2 regions of the Brevibacterium sp. 50QC2O2 genome follow, and region 1 is predicted to be linked to the other one. Evidence: predicted binding sites of a transcription regulator. Region 1 holds the regulator's gene; the other holds the start of a gene.
The links. Region 1 encodes HspR, which represses chaperone genes until heat shock. Its sites were predicted from a motif close to AAGTTGAGTCNNNNNGACTCAACTT; they were not measured.
Positions count from the first base shown of each region.

Region 2: a site for HspR is predicted at 2,232-2,256, ahead of NQ038_RS09020 (Hsp20/alpha crystallin family protein). Genes of this name have one in related genera too.

Region 1 covers NZ_JANIJZ010000001.1:13,227-19,859, forward strand. The annotation lists gene dnaK (molecular chaperone DnaK) at 1-1,790, shown strand, start outside; gene NQ038_RS00060 (nucleotide exchange factor GrpE) at 1,790-2,491, shown strand; gene NQ038_RS00065 (DnaJ C-terminal domain-containing protein) at 2,651-3,670, shown strand; gene NQ038_RS00070 (heat shock protein transcriptional repressor HspR) at 3,799-4,296, shown strand; gene NQ038_RS00075 (maleylpyruvate isomerase family mycothiol-dependent enzyme) at 4,393-5,154, opposite strand; gene NQ038_RS00080 (hypothetical protein) at 5,180-5,491, opposite strand; gene NQ038_RS00085 (anion permease) at 5,503-6,633, opposite strand, start outside.
Region 2 covers NZ_JANIJZ010000009.1:100,041-106,673, forward strand. The annotation lists gene purL (phosphoribosylformylglycinamidine synthase subunit PurL) at 1-2,170, opposite strand, end outside; gene NQ038_RS09020 (Hsp20/alpha crystallin family protein) at 2,363-2,851, shown strand; gene NQ038_RS09025 (thioesterase family protein) at 2,855-3,685, opposite strand; gene NQ038_RS09030 (rhodanese-related sulfurtransferase) at 3,732-4,634, shown strand; gene NQ038_RS09035 (hypothetical protein) at 4,531-4,965, opposite strand; gene NQ038_RS09040 (glycine betaine ABC transporter substrate-binding protein) at 5,032-6,051, opposite strand; gene NQ038_RS09045 (DUF6882 domain-containing protein) at 6,157-6,633, opposite strand, start outside.

The DNA.
Region 1 (6,633 bases):
GCGAGCCGAAGGTCATCGCGAACGCGGAGGGTGGCCGCACCACCCCGTCGGTCGTCGCGGTGAACAAGAACGGCGACTCCCTGGTCGGCGAAATCGCCAAGCGCCAGGCCGTCACCAACGTCAAGAACACGGTCGCCTCCGTCAAGCGCCACATGGGCACCGACTGGACCACCGAACTGGGTGGCAAGTCCATGACCGCACCGGAGGTCTCCGCCCGCATCCTGCAGAAGCTCAAGCACGATGCTGAGGAATACCTGCAGGACACGGTGACCGACGCGGTCATCACCGTCCCCGCCTACTTCAACGACGCGGAACGCCAGGCGACCAAGGACGCCGGCCAGATCGCCGGCCTGAACGTCCTGCGCATCATCAACGAACCGACCGCAGCGGCCCTGGCCTACGGCCTGGAGCGCGGCAAGGAAGACGAACTCATCCTGGTCTTCGACCTCGGTGGCGGCACCTTCGATGTGTCCCTGCTGGAAGTCGGCAAGGACGAAGACGACTTCTCCACCATTCAGGTGCGCGCCACCTCGGGCGATAACCGCTTGGGCGGCGACGACTGGGATCAGCGGATCGTCGACTACCTGATCAAGCAGGTCAAGAACAAGGACGGCGTGGACCTGGCAAAGGACACCACCGCCCTGCAGCGCCTGAAGGAGGCCGCGGAACAGGCCAAGAAGGAACTGTCCTCGGCGACCAGCACCAACATCAGCCTGCAGTACCTGTCGATGAGCGAGAACGGCCCGATCCACCTGGACGAGTCGCTGACCCGCGCGAAGTTCGAAGAACTGACCTCGGATCTGCTGGAGCGCACCCGCAAGCCCTTCGAAACCGTCATCAAGGACGCCGGCGTCAAGGTCTCCGAGATCGACCACGTCGTGCTGGTCGGCGGTTCGACCCGTATGCCCGCCGTGTCCGACATGGTCAAGAAGCTGACCGACGGCCGTGAGCCCAACAAGGGCGTCAACCCGGACGAGGTCGTCGCCATCGGCGCCGCCGTCCAGGCCGGCGTGCTCAAGGGTGAACGCAAGGACGTGCTGCTGATCGACGTGACCCCGCTGTCGCTGGGTCTGGAGACCAAGGGCGGCGTGATGACCAAGCTGATCGAGCGCAACACCCCGATTCCCACCAAGAAGTCGGAGACCTTCACCACGGCCGAGGACAATCAGCCCTCCGTGTCGATCCAGGTGTACCAGGGCGAGCGCGAGTTCACCTCGGACAACAAGCTGCTGGGCAACTTCGAACTGTCCGGCATCGCCCCGGCCCCCCGTGGCGTGCCGCAGATCGAGGTGTCCTTCGACATCGACGCCAACGGCATCGTGCACGTGTCCGCTAAGGACAAGGGCACCGGCAAGGAGGCGTCCGTGACGCTGACCGGCGGCCAGGGCCTGGACCAGAGCGACATCGATCGCATGGTCAAGGAAGCCGAAGAGCACGCCAATGAGGACAAGGCGCGCCGTGAGGCCGCCGATAAGCGCAACCAGGCGGAGAACCTGGCCTACTCCACGGAGAAGGTCATCAAGGACAACGAGGACAAGCTGCCCGAAGATGTCCGCACCGAGGTCCAGGCCGACGTCGACGCGCTGAAGGAAGCCCTCAAGGGCGACGACGATTCCGCTGTGGAATCCGCGCTGGAGAAGCTGACCGCCTCGCAGACCAAGCTGGGCGAGGCCCTGTACGCGAACGCCGCTCCGGAGGCGGGCGCCGAGGGTGCCGAGTCCACCGGTTCCGCCGATGACGATGTCGTCGACGCCGAGGTCGTGGAAGACGATGACGAGGAGAAGAAGTAATGACTACTCCTGATCAGGGCGGCGCTTCGGGCGAGTCCCAGGAACAGTCGTTCACCTTCGCCGACAAGCGCCGCATCGACCCGGAGACGGGCGAGGTGCGCGAGCCGCAGGAACAGACCGCGGAGGAATCCGCAGCCGAGCGGGCGGCCGCCGACGGCAACGCCGCAGCAGCTGCCGAGGCCGCGGAGGAATCCGCGGCCTCGGCCCCGACGGACGGTGCGTCGGCAGACGCCACGGCCGGCCAGGGCTCGGACGCCACGGCAGGGACCGCCGAGGCCCCGGTGGCCGATGAGGCCGCGAAGTACCTGGATGACCTGCAGCGTCTGAACGCCGAGTACGCGGCCTACCGCCGCCGCTCGGAGCGCGATCAGGCCAAGGCCAAGGAGGCCGGTTCGGCTGCCCTGGTCGAGGCGCTCATCCCGGTGCTCGACGAGGTTAAGCTGGCCGCCGACGCCGGCGATGTCACGGGGCCCTTCGAGACCCATGTGAACAAGCTGCTCGAGGCGCTGTCCAAGGTGGGCGTCGAACAGTATGGCGCGGTGGGCGACGAGTTCGACCCCGCTCTGCACGAGGCTCTGATGCAGCAGCCCAACGGCGCAGTCGAGGAGCCCACCGTGTTCCTCGTCATGCAGCCGGGTTACAAGCTGGGCGAGCGCGTGATCCGCGCGGCCCGCGTAGGCGTGCACCTGCCGGAGGAGTGACCTCCGACTGAGTCGGCGCATACATGATCGGTGGCGGTCGATTCCCGGGACAAGCCGGGGGATCGGCCGCCACCGCCATAAGATTTTGGAAACGATGAAGACAATCAGCGGGAGTGATCCCGCAAGCGGGAATGACGTCCTGCGGAAAGGAGGTGCCAGATGAACGCCGGGCCTCAGAATGAGTGGTTCGAGAAGGACTACTACAAGGTCCTCGGGGTCGACAAGGACGCCTCCGACGCGGACATCAAAAAGGCCTATCGGAAGCTGGCTCGCAAGTACCATCCGGATGCGAATCCTGGTGATAAGAAGGCCGAGGAGAAGTTCAAGGAGATCAGCGCGGCCCACCAGGTGCTGGCCGACAAGGAGACCCGCAAGCAGTATGACCAGGTCCGCGCGATGGGCTCGGGCGCGCGTTTCACCGCGGGCGCCGGTGGTCCAGGTGGCGCCGGTGGCGGTTTCGAGGACGTGTTCTCCGGGCTGTTCAACTCCGGCGGCGGCCGCGGCCAGTACAGTGGCGGTCCCGGTGGCTTCGGCGGTGCCGGTGGCCCGGACCTGTCCGATCTGTTCGGCGGGGCCTTCGGCGGTGGCGGCTTTGGCGGTGGCCGGGGCTATCAGCCCGGCCCTGTCAAGGGCGGGGACATCAAGGCGTCTACGCGCCTGTCCTTCACGGAGGCCGCCAAAGGCGCCACGGTCAAGCTCAAGATGCCCAACGGTTCGCCGCTGAACGTGCGCACGCCGATCGGCGTCAAGGACGGCCAGAAGGTCCGCCTGCGCGGCAAGGGCAAGGCCAGTCCCAACGGCGGCGAGGCCGGCGATGTGGTGCTGACGGTCAACGTCGAACCGCATCCTGTGTTCACCCGTGACGGTGACAACCTGCGGGTGACCGTGCCGGTGACATTCGCCGAGGCCGCCCTGGGCGCAGAGGTCCAGGTTCCCACTCTGTCCGGCTTCCCCGTACGGCTCAAGGTGCCTGCCGGCACCCCGTCGGGGCGCGTGCTGCGCGTGCGCGGCAAGGGGATCGAGACGAAGAAGCACACCGGCGATCTGCTGGTCACCGTCGAGGTCCACGTGCCGCAGCGGATGAGCAAGGACGCGAAGCAGGCGGTCGAGGCCTTCGCCAAGGCCACCGAGGGCGAGGACCCGCGCGCCGATCTGTACGCGAAGGCGAAGAACAGCTGAGTTGCGCTGGCGCCGGCGCGGCACCGAACACGGCGCCGGCGCGGCACCGAACACGGCGCCGGCCGGCACCGTGCCGGTGCCGGTCGGCGCACTGATGCATGATCGAATCAAGGAGGAGGTGAGTGGCCATGGAGATCGACCCACATGCCGCGGTCTACGTGATATCCGTGGCCGCAGAGCTTGCGGGCATGCACCCGCAGACCCTACGGCAATACGACCGTATGGGTCTGGTCACGCCCAAACGCACTCCCGGTCGCGGCCGCAGGTATTCGGCCAGTGACATCGAGAAGCTGCGCCTGGTGCAGAGCCTGAGCCAGGACGAGGGCGTCAGTCTGGCCGGGATCAAGCGAATCCTGCAGCTGCGCGAGGAGGTCGCAGACGCGCATTCGCAGCTGCAGAGCCTCGGCGTGCAACTGGATGCGGCGCTGAGCCGGCTGGCCCAGGCGAATCGGATCTTCGCCGCAGGAATGGGCGGGGACGTGACGGTGGCCGATCCCTACCAGCGCAGCCGGGCGCGGCGGATGTCGCACGCGATCGCGGAACTGCCCGCGGCCTCGGTGACGGGGACCGTGGTGGGCGTGCGGACCGCGGGACCGCGGTCCAAACAGGGCCCCCGCCGCGGCTGAGGCGGACGCTCCCGGAAAGTCAGTCGTGGTTCCCGCTTGGGGCCGTCGTTTCGAAGCGACGGCCCCAAACGGGAACCACAACGCGTTTGGCCTCCTCTACAGCCAGGCGGGTGGTTGCGGCACCGACGCCGAGGTCCCGGCCGGGGGCTGCCCGCGGGGCCAGCCCCTGCCCAGCAGGAACGAGACGAGCTCTGCGGCCTCGCCCGTCAGTTCGACCGGTTCGGCGCTGAAAGCCGCGGCATCGCCGCAGGCCAGGAGGTAGTTCGCCAGTTCGGGGCGATCCGGTCGGTCGGTGATGTGCAGGAGGAAGTTCGCAGGTTCGGCGCGGGCCGCCCACACCGTTTCCACGTCGGTCAGCAGCCGGTCGATGGCGGCTGTGGGGAAGTCCAGGGCGGTCATCCCGATGTTGAGGTCAAGGGCATGCAGCAGGGCCTCGCGCGCCCGCATCCACGGAATCGCGGCTGCCATGATCGGCTCACCACGGCCGTTGAGCACCTGAGCATCCCAGGCGGGGGATTCGGGCTCGGGCAGGGCGGCGGCGAGTTCCACTGCGACCTCGTGGCTGATGCCGCGGACGTCCGAGACCTCGATCGTCGCCACACCCTCTTCGATCTCTGCATCGCGAACCGTGCGGGAGGGGTACATGGGGTTCTCCACACCCGTAGTCGCCCAATCGAGCAGCCGCATCAGGGCCTCGGCGTTGTTGATCATGTGCACGGCCACGTGCTTGCGGGTCCAGCCGGGTAGACCGGATTCGCCGTCCAAGACGTTGACCGTCAACTGGTCCAGGGTGCGCAGATAGAAGATCTCCCCGACTGCTCGCAGGTCCAGATCCCGCCGAATGTCCTCAATGCTCATGGGTCACAACTCTACGCCGACTGGCTCAGTTCATCCCACCGGCGAGCGGCAGGTAGTAGGCGGGACTGAGGATCGCCACGATCGCCCAGGCCAGCAGCCAGAGGTTCCGAGCCCGCAGTGCGACGATCACCGCGGCACCGGCGCCCAGCACCGGGGCCAGGACCCATCCGGTCGTGTCGTGTGACAGGGCGGCGATCCAGACGACCACGGCGCCCAGCAGCACCAGCATTGTGCAGATGCTCGAGGCCCCACGCGAATCGTGCAGCTTCCAACTCCACGCGGGATCGGGAACCGGCGCGGACCCGGGCGGGGTCACATCGGGAGCGGGCTCACTCATGGTCATCCTCCTCAGACCAGGCCGATCCACTTCCAGTAGGTGGCCGACAACACCACGACCAGCACATAGCCGATCACGGTCAGCGGGATGCCCGTCTTGAGGAACTGCTTGGCGGTGAAGGCGCCAGTGCCGTAGCCCAGCATGTTCTGCGGGGCGGACACCGGCAGCAGGAAGCCGAAGCTGATGACGAACTGCTGGATGATGACGAAGCCCAGCCCGCCCTGCGCACCGCCCGGGATCGAGGTGGCCAGCGCGATGAACACCGGGATCAGGGCCGAGCTCAGCGATGTGGCGGAGGCGAAGCCCAGGTGGATGAGGATCGTGAACAGGCTGACCAGTGCGATCATCGCCAGCATCGGCATGTTCGAGATCCCCAGTGCGCCGAAGGTCTTCTCCGACAGCCAGGTCGCGGCTCCCGTGTTCAGCAGCAGGCTGCCCAGCGAGATGCCGATCGCGAACACGATGAGCGTGCCCCAGTTGATGAGCTTCTCCACGGTCTTCCAGCTGAATACGCCGATCCGCGGGGTCAGCAGGATGCCGATGGCGATGAGCGTGGTGGTCGTCGAGTCGATGCCGTGCAGGTCCTCGGTCGCCCAGCAGGCCAGCAGCAGCACGGCCACGATGATCAGCCGGATCTCCTTGGCGCTCAGCGGTCCCAGTTCCTTCAGGTTCGCATCGATGACGGCGCGTCCGCCCTCGATCCGGTCGGTCTCGGGCTTGATCGCCCAGCGCATGACGAAGAACAGTGCGATCGACATGAGGATCGACCAGGGGGCGGCCCACAACAGCCACTGGCCCCAGGACACATTCGTGTGCATCTGATCCTGGATGAAGCCGATCGCCACCTGGTTCTGCGCGGCGGCGGTCTTGATGCCGACGTTCCAGATCGACACGGCCTGGACCGCCGTGATGATGAGCAGGGCGCCCAGTTTCGAGTTGGTGGCCATTCCGAAGGCCGCGACCATGCCGAGGAGAATCGGCACCACGGCGCCGGCGCGGGCGGTGGCGGACGGCACGAAGAAGGCCAGGATGATGGAGATGACGATCGCGCCGACCACGATGTGGCTGGTCTTCTCGCCGGCGAACTTGAGCACCAGCAGGGCCAGCCTCTTGTGCAGCCCGGTGGCCTGCATGGCGGCTGC
Region 2 (6,633 bases), on a different contig from region 1:
CCTCGCTGCGGGCCACCGAGACGATGGCCCTGGCGGACGATTCGGAGAACAGTGCGGTGAACAGGTCCACGCCGTCGCGCCGGCAGACCTCGTCGAGCCAGAACCGGGCGCCGGTCCCGAAGCGCATGCAGGCCTCGGCCACGGCCACGGCGATGCCGCCCTCGGAGACGTCGTGCGCGGCATCGAGCATGCCGTCGCGCGAGGCGTTGATGAGGATGTCGGCGAGTTCGCGTTCGACCTCGGGCTTGAACTCCGGGGGTACGCCGCCCAGGTGGCCGTGGGCGACGTCGGCCCAGGCGGAACCGTCGAGCTCGTCGGCGGTGGTGCCCAGCAGGTAGATGGTCTGCCCTGGTTCGCGCCAGCCGGCCGGGGTGGCGCGGGTGACGTCGTCGAACACGCCCAGCACGCCCACCACCGGGGTCGGGTGGATGGCCACGCCGCCGGTCTGGTTGTACAGGGACACATTGCCGCCGGTCACCGGCACGCCCAGGTCCTTGCAGGCCGCGGCCAGGCCGGTCGTGGCCTGATCGAACTGCCACATGATCTCCGGGTCCTCCGGGGAACCGAAGTTCAGGCAGTCGGTGACGGCCATCGGGCGCGCGCCCGAGGTCGCGACGTTGCGGTAGGCCTCGGCCAGGGCCAGCTGGGCGCCGCGCGCCGGATCCAGATAGGCGTAGCGGCCATTGGCGTCCGTGGCGATCGCGATGCCGCGGTTGGTGGACTCGTCGACCCGGATCACGCCGGCGTCATCGGGTGCGGCCAAGGCGGTGTTGCCCTGGACGTAGCGGTCGTACTGGTCGGTCACCCATTCCGGATCGGCCAGATTGGGGCTGGCCAGCAGGTCCTTGAGCGTCTGTTCCAGGCCCGCGTCGTCGGCCGGGCGCTCCAGGCCCGCGGCACGGGTGGTGTCCGCGGCGGTCGATTCCGTCCAGGACGGCTGGGTGAACGGGCGGTGGTAGACCGGGCCGTCATGGGCCACCGAGCGCGGGGGCACGTCGACGATGACGTCGCCGTGCCAGGAGATGACGAGGCGCCCGTCGCCGGTGACCTCGCCGAGCACGGAGGTCTCGACCTCCCACTTGTCCACGATCTCCATGAAGGTGTCGAGCTTATCGGGGGTGACGACGGCCATCATGCGCTCCTGCGACTCGCTCATGAGGATCTCCTCGGGAGTCAGCGTGGGGTCGCGCAGCAGCACATCGTCCAGGGCGATGCGCATACCGCCCTCGCCGTTGGAGGCCAGTTCGCTGGTGGCACAGCTGATGCCGGCTGCGCCCAGGTCCTGGATGCCCTCGACGACGCCGGCGTGGAAGAGCTCCAGGCAGCATTCGATCAGGACCTTCTCCGCGAAGGGGTCGCCCACCTGGACGGCCGGGCGCTTCGAGGGCTTGGAGTCGTCGAAGGACTCGCTGGCCAGGATCGAGGCGCCGCCGATCCCGTCGCCGCCGGTCCGAGCGCCGAACAGCACGACCTTGTTGCCTACACCGGATGCGTTCGCCAGACGGATGTCCTCATGGCGCATCACGCCCACGGCCAGGGCGTTGACCAGGGGATTGCCCTGATAGCAGGCGTCGAAGACCAGTTCTCCGCCGATATTGGGCAGGCCCAGGCAGTTGCCGTAGCCGCCCACGCCGGCCACCACGCCGGAGACCACGCGGTTCGTGTCGGGGTGGTCGATGGCGCCGAAGCGCAGCTGGTCCATCACGGCCACCGGGCGCGCGCCCATCGAGATGATGTCGCGCACGATGCCGCCGACGCCCGTGGCGGCGCCCTGGTAGGGCTCGACATAGGAGGGGTGGTTGTGGGATTCGACCTTGAAGGTCACGGCCCAGCCGTCGCCGATGTCGACGACGCCGGCGTTCTCGCCGATGCCGACCAGCAGGTGTTCCTTCATCTCGTCGGTGACCTGGTCGCCGAACTTGCCCAGGTGGACCTTGGAGGACTTGTAGGAGCAGTGTTCCGACCACATGACCGAATACATCGCCAGTTCCGCGCTGGTGGGGCGCCGGCCCAGGATCTTCTTGATCTCTTCGTATTCGTTGGCCTTGAGTCCGAGTTCGGCGAACGGCTGTTCGACGTCCGGGTGGGCGGCTGCGAATTCGACTGTTTCCTTGACCTTCTTGGTCTGGGATTCCGGAGTCATCGCGGAGGCTTCGGGGGTGTTCGACATGTCAGGCGAGGGTCCTTTCGACGCGCATGGGCACTATTCTAGCGGCCCGTGCCGTGGAAAGAAGTTGACAGAAAGTCGCTCAACTTTGGAATACCGCGGGCACTCAAGTGGTTACACCTCATGTAGCCACCGAGGTGATACAAGCACCGGGGTGGCGGAAAGAATTTCACCTACTCCAAGGAGATGTTGGAAATGGCAAACACCGGTATCAATCCGTTCCGTCCGTTCTCTGTGATCGACGACGTGCTGCGCTCCCTGCCGGGCGTGGCCGTGGCCGACCGTACCCAGGGCTTCATTCCGGCGCTGGAAACCGAACGCAACGGCGCGGACCTGGTCATCAGGGTCGACCTGCCGGGGATGGACCCGGAGAAGGACATCGACATCGAACTACACGGGCGCACGCTGACCGTCTCCGGCGAACGCCGCGATGAGACCAGCGGCGACGGTGTCCGCGAGGTCCGCTACGGCTCCTTCAGCCGCACCGCGACCCTGCCGGCGAAGGTCGGCGAGGACGCGATCACGGCCGACTACGTCAACGGCGTGCTGACGGTCCGGGTGGCCGGGGCCTATGCGCAGGTCCAGCCGAAGAAGATCTCGATCTCCCACCACGCGGACGCCCCGGTCGACGCCCAGGTCGAATCCTCGGCCGAGGACGCGGACAAGGACGCCGCCGAGAAGTAACTCTCAGGGCCGCACGGTCAGGGTCTGATTGAGGGTTCCGAAGGGCCCGTCCTGATCGTGCAGGACCGAGCTGGTCAGACCCAGCCCGGTCGGCCCGAAGGACACGCGCGTATTGAAACCCAGCCAGGGGCTCTCCCGGCTGGGTTTCTGCGTGTCCGGGCCGGTTCCAGCGGCGGGTGCGAAGGGCTGCCGGAACAGTGAGGCGGTCAGCTCCACATTGGGGAATGCCACCTCGCGCGGATCGCGGCGCACCGTCATGCCGTTGGCGGTGTCGAACAGGCCCGCCGCCCTGGCCAGGGCCGAGGCCCGGGCATCGTCGACCAGATCCACGGGGGTGCGCAGCCAGAAGTGGGCGTGGCCCGGCTCCACCTGGGTGCGGCGCGCCTCGAAACTGGCGATATAGGCACCCGGCCAGACCGTGGTCGAATCGAACTCCGGGGTCTCGTCGACCGAGGGGATCGGGACGAAGGGAGAGCCGGCCAGGCCGGCGGTGTCAGCGGCCTGGACGAACCAGGCGCGCAGCAGCACGATCGTGCGCCCTCCGTAGCGCAGTTCGGCCTCGGCCAGTTCGATGCTGCGGCCCGGGCGCAGCACGCGCAGGTCGTAGGTGAACTCGTCGACGGGGACCACGCCGAAGATGTCCGCTGAGATCCGCCCCAGCTGCAGCCGGGGCGCGCCGGAGGCCTCCCGGCGGGCGGCGTGGTCGGTCTCCAGCAGGTGGACCAGCAGGCCCAGCACGGGGGAGATGTGCTGTTCGTCCGGGTTCCAGGCGCCGGCGACCAATTCCGTTGCACGATAGGCGTCATCGCCGGTGCGGGTGAAGTAGAAGCTCATGGACTCACAGTCTAGGGAGGTGGGCCCGCTCGTTAGAATCGAGTCCATGTCGATTCCGAAAATCGTGCTCTTCTACGTCTTCACCCCGCTGCCCGATCCCGAGGCGATCCGCCTGTGGCAGCACACCCTGGCGGATTCCCTGCACCTGAGGGGCCGGGTCATCGTGTCCGCCCAGGGCATCAACGCGACCCTGGGCGGGGACCTGCCGGATGTCAAGAAATATGTGCGCGCCATGCGGGAGTACACCCCGTTCAAGGCCGCCGATGTGAAGTGGTCCGATGGTGTGGGCGATGATTTCCCGCGGCTGTCGGTCAAGGTCAGGGACGAACTGGTGACCTTCGGCCACCCCGCGGAGGTGGTCGTCGACGAATCGGGTGTGGTCGGCGGCGGCGTCCACTTGAGTCCGGCCCAGGTCGACGAACTGGTCGCCGAACGAGGACTTGCCTCCCAGGGCGGCGAGGTCGTGTTCTTCGACGGGCGCAATGAGATGGAGGCGGCGATCGGCCGTTTCGCCGACGCCGTAGTGCCCGAAACCGAGGCCACTAGGGACTTCGTCGCCGAATTGGAATCGGGGAAGTACGACGAGCTCAAGGACAAGCCGGTCATCACCTACTGCACCGGTGGGATCCGCTGCGAGGTCTTGAGTGTGCTGATGAAGAACCGCGGCTTCCAGGAGGTCTACCAGATCGACGGCGGGATCGTCCGCTACGGCGAGGCCCGCGGCACCGACGGCCTGTGGGACGGTTCGCTCTACGTCTTCGACAAGCGCATGCACCAGGAGTTCGGGCCGAACGCGCGGTCACTGGGAACCTGCGTGGAATGCGGCAAGCCGACCGCCGACTACGTCAACTGCGTCGATCAGTCCTGCCGGCGGCAGTTCCTGCGCTGTCGGGCATGTACTGCCGCCGGCGCCCACCCGAGCTGCGGCCACTGCGCGCCCGCCGCATAGTGATGAGTGCGCAGATCTTCCAGCCGCAGAAGACCAACACGGTGAGGAAGAAGATCGGGACCATGACGATGAAGGCCCCGCGTAAATAGCTGCCTTCCGGGGTCTCAGTGCTGTACCCGGGCACCCACCACGGATTGCCGATCAGCACCCCGGCGGTGAGCAGCAGGGTCCCGACCAGGGCCGAGGCCTCGTGCAGCCGGGGGCTGAACACCCGCCAGATCCCGGCCACCAGCAGGGCGCACAGCGCGAAGACCACGAGGAAGACCAGCCCATACCAGGCAATGGAATAACTCCAGTCGAACACGAGTACTGCGCCGATCCCCTGAGACACGACAACGCCGGCTGCCGCGCATGCGAGCAGCCGGCTGTAGCCGTGCCAGAAGATGGGTACCGTGGATTACTCCTTGGCGGTGAGCTTGCCCGACTTCCAATCGGGCATGAAGTCCGGATTGTCCTTGGCCCACTTGGCCACGGCCTTCTCCGGGTTCTTCCCGTCGAATTCCTCGGGGGCGGCCATGACGCGTTCCAGGCCCTCCAGGTTCTTCGGCGTCAGCGCCAGGTTCTTCAGGATCTGGGCGGGCAGCGGGTGCTCATCGGTGAAGCCCGTGCGCGACATGGTGTAGAGCTTCTCGTTCTCGCCCAGCGCCTTCTTGGGATCCTCGAGGTCGCGCACCGGGAACTTGTCGTAGGCCCAGTGCGGGTGCCACAGGGTCACGGCCACGTGCTCGCCCGCGCTGGTGGACTTCTGCAGCTGGGTCAGCATCGCCGGGGTGGACGAGGCGATGAGCTTCATATTGTCCAGGCCGTAGTCGGGGATGACCTTGTCCTTGGTGGCATCCATCAGCCCGGAGCCGGCTTCGATGCCGTAGAGCTTGTTGCCGTACTGATCGCCCATCGACTTCAGGTCCTCGATGGTCTTCGCCGGCGAGTCCTTGTCGACTGCGATCGTGTTCTTCGCCTGGTCGTACCAGCAGCCCTGGGCCTCGAGCTTGTCGCCGTACTTCTCGATATAGGGCTTGTGCGTCACCGGCAGCATGGTCGATGACATCCAGTCGACATCGGCGTTGCTCGTGGCAACGTAGCCCGGCGCCAGGTCGAACTTCTTCACGGTGACGTTGTAGCCGTATTCGCCCAGCACGTGCTTGGCCAGATAGGCGGTGGCGATGGTCTCGTCCCAGCCGTTGAAGGCTGCGACCGTCAGGTCTGTCTTCTCCCCGTCGCCCGGCTTCTCGCTGCCCATGTCCTTGGCATCGGCGGCCGGGGTGCAGTCGCCCCAGTCCTTGCCGCCGGAGGAGTCGTCCCCGCCGGCCGCCGAGTCATCGGTGGAGTTACTGGCGCCGCAACCGCTCAACGCCAGGCCACAGGCCAGCGCCAGTGCCGTGAGTAGTGTGCCACGCCGTTTGGTCCGGGTGTGCATGTTCTCAACCTCGCTTGACAATATTCCTTGCTGATGTCGTCGAGCTCACGGTAGCGTACACGTGTCGTACAACACCAAGTTGTCTTGTCAAGCGAAGTTGTGCTATCAGCGGCCGAACAGCTTGCGGAAGAAGCCCTTCTTCTTCGGCTCGTCCGGCTGGGTTTGCTCCTGCGCCGGCTGCGGTTCCGCGGGCGCCTGCTCCTGTGCGGGTGCCACCGGCTCCGGCCGAGGTTCCGGCTGGGGCTGTGCCGGCTCCTGCACGGGTGTCTCCAGGGCCGCTGCGGGCTCCTCGACGACGGGCTCCGGCGCTTCGACCACCGTCGGCTCCTCGACGGCCGGGGCGTCTGCGGCCTGTTGCGCAGCCGCAACCGGGCCGAGGTCCCATTCCAGTGTCGCCGCGGGCGCCACGTCACCGGCCGCCGCCAGCTGGGCCGCGGCCTCGTCGGTCAGGGGCTGGGCGACCTGGCAGTTGGTCAACCGGTCCAGCTCATCGAAGGTGATATCGGCCGAACCGTCGGCCGCGAGCACCCGCACGGTGCCATCGGGCAGGGCGGCGCAGGCGAAGCCGCGCAGCCGCGCATA